Regions from separate parts of the Paenibacillus sp. 01T443 genome, predicted to be linked through region 1. Evidence: a T-box and tRNA genes for the amino acid it is inferred to sense, from the RefSeq annotation. Region 1 holds a T-box; the other holds one or more tRNA genes.
What was found. A T-box is a leader RNA that pairs with one kind of tRNA and senses whether it is charged. The one in region 1 lies ahead of metG (methionine--tRNA ligase), so its partner is inferred to be a tRNA-Met.
Positions count from the first base shown of each region.

Region 1 (3,410 bases):
TTTGGTCTCGACTGGTGCTTGCGAAGCTTCATTTGGTGCTTTTGTTTCCGTACTTGCAGCGACCGATTGCTCGGCAGACTGATCAGGCTGAGTGCCCCCGCCCATCGCAGCAGCGATAAATGCAGACTCCTCTAACGTATCCAGGCGCGGGAACAACGGCGAACCTTTAATCACTTTCATTCCGTCTGGCAGGGAACCAAATTGCTTGGTGCTCTCCCATGTCGTTAACTCGCCTTGTACCAGACCTAGCTGTTTCCACATTTCCCGCGGGGAATGGGTCAAGAACGGCTGAAGCAAAATAGAAACAATACGCAGTGATTCTGCAAGATGATGCATGACCGATGCCAGTTCAGCATTTTTAGTCTCGTCCTTAGCCAAAGCCCACGGCTGCGTTTCATCGATATATTTGTTCGTACGGCTTACAAGCTGCCATAACGAAGCCAGAGCTACAGAAAACTCCATATTTTCAAGGGCAGCTTCAACCTGGTCTATCGTTTCACCAGTCAGCTTCTGCAAGGATTCATCAAAATCCGTCACTACGCCGGCAAATGTCGGAACAACGCCTTCAAAATATTTATCGATCATCGCAATTGTCCGATTAAGCAGATTGCCGAGGTCGTTTGCCAAATCAAAATTAATGCGCTCGACAAAATTTTCCGGCGTGAATGTCCCGTCGGCACCGAATGGCACTTCGCGCAAAAGGTAATAACGAAGAGCATCCAGGCCATAACGCTCAATAAGCATGACCGGATCAACGACATTCCCTTTGGATTTTGACATTTTGCCATCCTTCATTAGAAGCCAGCCATGGGCAAACACTTTCTTAGGTAGCGGCAAATCGAGCGCCATCAGCATGATTGGCCAATAAATCGTGTGAAAACGAACGATTTCTTTCCCGACCAAATGAACATCAGCAGGCCAGAAATCACGGAACTTTTGATCGCCGCCTTCATTGCCATAGCCTAACGCTGTTATATAGTTCGACAAGGCGTCTATCCACACGTAAATGACATGCTTTGGATCTCCAGGAACCTTTACGCCCCAATCGAACGTCGTCCGTGATACAGCTAAATCCTCAAGACCCGGTTTTATGAAATTGTTGATCATTTCGTTTTTACGCGATTCCGGCTGTATGAAATCCGGATTATCCTCGTAATACTGCAGCAAACGATCGGCATATTTGCTCATGCGGAAGAAATAGCTCTCTTCCTTCACGAGTTCAACTGGTCGGCCACAGTCAGGGCATTTACCGTCGTCGAGCTGACGCTCTAGAAAAAACGATTCGCAAGGCGTACAGTACCAGCCTTCATAAGTTCCTTTATAAATATCATCCTGCTCCACAAACTGCGCGAATATTTTTTCCACGACAGACTTATGGCGCTCCTCGGTTGTACGGATGAAATCATCATTCGAGATTTCAAGCTTTTCCCAGAGATCCTTTATGCCTACCACGATATCGTCCACAAATTGCTGAGGAGTCTGATCCTTCTCCTTCGCTTTGCGTTCAATCTTCTGACCATGCTCATCCGTTCCAGTCAGGTACCATACGTCAAAGCCGCGAAGCCGCTTGTAACGTGCCATTGCATCGCCAGCCACCGTCGTATAGGCATGGCCGATATGAAGCTTATCGCTTGGATAATAAATTGGCGTCGTAATGTAAAAATTATTATTTTTAGTCATCAGAAATCCCCCATCCTAATTTTGTTAAAAAAAAACGCAAAAAACTCCCGTCCATAATGGGACGAGAGTTTGAACTCACGCGGTACCACCCAAATTTCAATCAGGAAATGACCGTTTTCACCGACATTTCAAGAAAGCTTCGTGTGCCGCCCGCTGGGCGGCTAACGCCGATAACGCTAGCTTCGCGTCACTCCCTTGCCAGCCCCTAATGCTGCTGCAACTCGAAAGCGAATCCTCCCGGACCATTTTCTAATAGTTTCCCTTACCGGCTTGCACCATAAATCCCGGCTCTCTACGAAGGTTCTGCTATTATACTTATCCGTTCCACGGATATATAAAGAAACCTAGAATTCATTTTAACCGTTTATTAATCAAAATATACCGAAATAAGCCCCTCCCTGTCAAGGAGCATCTGCCCTCTCTTCACTGACTGGCGGTACGGGGTCATATCCCCCGGAGTTAAACGGGTGACAGCGGGCAATTCGTTTGACCGCAAGCCAGGACCCCTTGGCTGCCCCATGCTTTTCGATAGCCTCAAGCGCATACATCGAACAGGTCGGATAGAAGCGGCAGGAAGGAGGCGTGAGTGGCGAAATAACTTTGCGGTAGAAATGGATCGGAGCCTGGGTCACTCTTCGCATGACTCGATTTTTAGACATTAAGCTTGGCTAACCGCGGACTCTTCTTGAATACAGGCTTTGCAATAGCCAAACACCTCGAATTTATGTTTCACCACGCGAAAATCATCGGGTACGCTGGTTTGTTCCATCGGGCAAAAGATGATCGGATACGTCATGCCGCATTGAAGGCAAATCATATGATGATGATGGTCATGCTCTCTGCAGTGCAGTTTGAACTTACCGCCATCTTCGAAAATGACCTGCTCCAAAACGCCTAGCTCTTCCATGACGCGAAGATTGCGATATACAGTATCAAAGCTGAGCCCTGTATAGGATTTCCCCATATATTCATAGACTTCTTTAGGTGCCAAATAGCCCTGAGTCTCCGAAAACAGCTTCGCCAGCGTTTTTCTTTGATCCGTTATTCTCAATCCTTGACTAGACATGCGTCGTATAATGTCTTCCATTGTATGCATTATGTCGAACCTCCGGACTAAAAATGGTATATCTCCATAATGACGAAAAAAAAAGCTCTCGTCAATGAGAGCCTTCTTTTAACCGTTTAATCTCATATTAATCATAAAACTGGCCGACATCGCCAAGAATAGCACGACGCTCAAAATCCCAACCAGCACCCGCCTTGCATTTAACCGTTTATGGAGTTCGGAGTCGTTAGATTGCCGCTTCGCTTCCGCGTATGAACGATGCATAAACATATAAGTAATAATGGATACAACAAACAGCATGTTAACGACAAACCAGATCAATGTCCAGGTCAAGCTCTTACCTCCGCTCGTGATCAACTATAGAACGGCTATAGATACCACTTGTTTAATATAAACATAAAAACGACGAAACTTACGGCCGCTCCCGCAAAGCTAACCCAGCCTGTACGAAATCTTTGCTGAAACATGCGCAAAATTCCAAAGCTAAGCAATCCGAAAATTAGCATTAAAAAAACAATTCCGAGTATGAATAACGAAGCAGAAACACTGCTTACATCGACTAATGACACTCAACACACTCCCTTTTTTTTGCTGATATGTACATGTTCATTAGACATTATAAGGGATAGAGATGCCATTAGCCAGCCGTAAACCCTGTCGATTT
Region 1 is NZ_JBFTPE010000001.1:387,880-391,289, forward strand. Features, by position in the region: gene metG (methionine--tRNA ligase) at 1-1,680, opposite strand, end outside; T-box leader at 1,735-2,016, opposite strand; gene yidD (membrane protein insertion efficiency factor YidD) at 2,082-2,321, opposite strand; gene AC1DLI_RS01925 (Fur family transcriptional regulator) at 2,339-2,776, opposite strand; gene AC1DLI_RS01930 (hypothetical protein) at 2,855-3,079, opposite strand.

Region 2 (3,410 bases), on a different contig from region 1:
ATTGATCTAATATTTTCGGTAAGGTTTCTCACCGGTTCAGCTCCTTCAGGCATGTAAAAAGCCACTTTTAAGAGTGACCGGATTTTTTTTCGTCAAACTTCCCTTTATACAAATCGTCCAATAAATGAGTGAGCATAACCTTCTTTGCAACCCACATCAGAATCATTCCGCTATCGATGCTTTTCGCTTCATCATAGCCATCAATCTTCAATCGAAGTTGCTCAGCGTTAAACTCAAGATGTTCGATTAGTTTCTGACGATCAATCCTCAAATTGGACACCTTCGATGTCTTTGATTTAGAACCATTCTCCATCAATCATAATACGACCTTTTAACTGATCTACGCTTCTCAACGGCCTTTGAGATACTCTCCCATTCCTGTTCATCAAGATGAATTCGTGATCGTTTCTTTTGTTGGTATGCATGTTCATTTATGCTCACAATATGCTCCGGCAGCATCATACGACTTGATTCCCATAAACTGTTTGCTACTAACTTCTTTCTCATCGAATACACCATCCTTGTAGATTGGTGTATTTATTATATGCAAACACTTGTTCTATTATCAATAATGACTTGATGGAAACAAAATTAATAAAACCGACTTCCCCCCTAGTTCAGAAGGAAATCGGCTTTATTGATGTTATTTAATTACCTGTCTTTTGCGCGTCTACAGCTCCTTCATCTCTCTTGGCTGAAACACACTCATAGATTGAACCTGCATTAACATCAATTAAACGTTTAATTCCTCTCTTCTCCAACATACTAACGAGCATTATAAGAACATCCCTGTAGCAAGTCAGTGTAAGTCCAAATAAATTACGAATAAGACAACTTCTAATTAAATCTAGCTGTTGCCGCATTAAATCTTCAAATTCAATTGGATTGTTTACAACATCTTAACTAGTTACCGCTATCGTGTTCTTTCGTCAGACTGGATAGAGCTTTTCGGACAAAGAAAAAAGCACCTCTTCGCGATTCATTCGTTTTTCAACGAGTAAACTGCGTTTATGAGGTGCTGCTTCCTTTTACCATTCAATAAATTATTATTGAATGGTATTATGTACTTCGTGAAAACCATTGAAATCTCAAGGTTTTCGAGGTATGCCGAGGACGGGAATCGAACCCGTACGGTGGTCACCCACCGCAGGATTTTAAGTCCTGTGCGTCTGCCAGTTCCGCCACCCCGGCATGTTGTGAAGGTTTTGCTTATGGTGGGCCCTGAGGGACTCGAACCCCCGACCAATCGGTTATGAGCCGACCGCTCTAACCAACTGAGCTAAGGGCCCTCGAAAAACGTATATTTCAACGTATTCATCGAAAGGTTGGTTGCGGGGGCAGGATTTGAACCTGCGGCCTTCGGGTTATGAGCCCGACGAGCTACCGGGCTGCTCCACCCCGCGACGTATATCCATTTGAGCAAAGCTTCTTGAAATGGCGACATAAAATAATATACTATATGAGCATGATTTAAGTCAAGCAAAATATTCTATTTTATTTTTTATTCTTTTTTAAGGAATAAATCTGACCCCGAACCGCCCCTTGCGCGACCGAAAAACTTCGACTTCACGGGGACTTTCGTAGCCGTGAACCCACCAGTCGTTTTCCATTCTTCTAACTAGGCACCCCGCTTGAAATTTCGTCTCGTATAGGCGAACCCAGTACACCCATCTCATGCGAATCCCTCCACTGTTTTATAGGATAAACAGCATGTCGCTGCCTCAATAAAGGTTGTAGCCATTAGGATACCCCAAACATGAGATAATACAAGTAAACATAACCATAAGCCTTTACAATCACATGAATCCCATTCGCCTCTCCTTAAGTTCAAAAATGATGAATTTTTCAACTTCTTAAATTTTATACAAATCGGGTATACTCAAATTAGGTCATTTTGAAGGAGCTGAAGACCATGTTATATGGTGTCGTCGTTTTTCCGGAAAAACATGTACAGGATTTCGCGAATAGCTGGCGAAGACGGCTTGATCCGCATTACTCAGCCATTCCTGCTCATCTAACGCTAAGAGAAGCTGAGGAGTGGTCGGATGACGAGCTGCAGGCAGCTGTGAACCATTTAGAGCAAATCACATCCGCGATGCCTGCGTTCTCCATTCAATTGAACCGGGTCTCTACCTTCTATCCGGTCAATCACGTGCTTTACCTTGCGCTTCAGGACACAGTCCCCATGCAGCAGCTCCATGATAAGGTTTGCAGCGGACCTATGACTATCGCAGAGCCTAAGTATGTATTCACGCCGCATGTCACTATTGGGCAAGAGCTCTCTGCAGATGAACTTCATGATGTATATGGCAACCTACGCATGCAGGTCATTGACCTATCTTCGAGAATAGATCGCGTACACTTGCTTTATCAGACCGATAACGGCTCCTGGACCGCCTATCAGTCGTTTCTTCTAAGAGGTTAGCCTTATAGTAGGAAAAAGCCCGCAAACGACGCTAGGATCGTTTGCGGGCTTTTTATTGTATTAGTTATCTTGGTACTGGCATAATGTCAATTGCGCCGCCACCGCCGTCTACGCCACCGTTAGGGTTCGTTTTCAAGCGTTCCAGCACAGCGTTACCGCGGGTTTCCCACTCGGCAAGCGCTTCTTTTGCTGTTTTCGTCTTTTTAATCACTTCTTGGAATAACTCGTTGCCTGGTTGCTGCGCTTCCCAAATACCTGGTTTCTCGCGGAATATTTTTTCGGAATCCGTGCTCGTTGGAGGAAGCGGCTTAAGGGAAGTAAAAGCGTCCATGTTGTATTGCAAGCCTCCGATTGGCGTCAAGAACTCCTTGCGGGCAACCATCTCGTACAAGCTTCTCGACTTCAGCTTAGCCCATTCCTTGCTGTTCGAAAATTTGATGAACTCCCATGCATCTTTATCATTTTGCGCTTTACTGTTAATACCCATCAATTGGCTCAGATAAATGTTGCCGCCGACCTCTGGATCGTTCGGATGAACCGGTACCGTAACAACGTCCCAATCAACAGGCTCGAAATCTTTAATTTTCGATGCGTTATCCGATGCTTTTTTGAGCTCATTGATATAGCCGTATTCTCCAATTGTCATGGCTACTTTGCCTTTGATAAACAGGTCGCCGTAGAATGGATCATTAACATTGCCGCCGTCAGCAGCTTGCTTCTCATAGATTTTGTTCATGTACTCCTGGGTAGGGATAATTTCTTCTTGGTAGAGAGAGGAAACAGTGTTCCAGACATTTTCCCACTGATCGCTGTTAACGAGCATTTTCTCGCCTTTGTCATCCCACATTTTCAATTGCAGAGCCTGGCTGTAAACCTGTGTGTCATTAAAGCCATCGGATGGCCAGCGGTTAAACGCAAAACCGAATTTGCGCTCTTCGCCCTCTCCTTTTGCTACTTGACGTGCAAGGTTAAGCACATCCGCCCA
Region 2 is NZ_JBFTPE010000008.1:347,424-350,833, forward strand. Features, by position in the region: gene AC1DLI_RS15485 (hypothetical protein) at 68-271, opposite strand; gene AC1DLI_RS15490 (YolD-like family protein) at 313-519, opposite strand; tRNA gene AC1DLI_RS15495 (tRNA-Leu) at 1,106-1,191, opposite strand; tRNA gene AC1DLI_RS15500 (tRNA-Ile) at 1,213-1,289, opposite strand; tRNA gene AC1DLI_RS15505 (tRNA-Met) at 1,327-1,403, opposite strand; gene AC1DLI_RS15510 (hypothetical protein) at 1,512-1,676, opposite strand; gene AC1DLI_RS15515 (2'-5' RNA ligase family protein) at 1,913-2,425, shown strand; gene AC1DLI_RS15520 (ABC transporter substrate-binding protein) at 2,490-3,410, opposite strand, start outside.
Region 2: it has a tRNA-Met gene. The T-box ahead of metG (methionine--tRNA ligase) is inferred to sense a tRNA for this amino acid. The anticodon was not compared.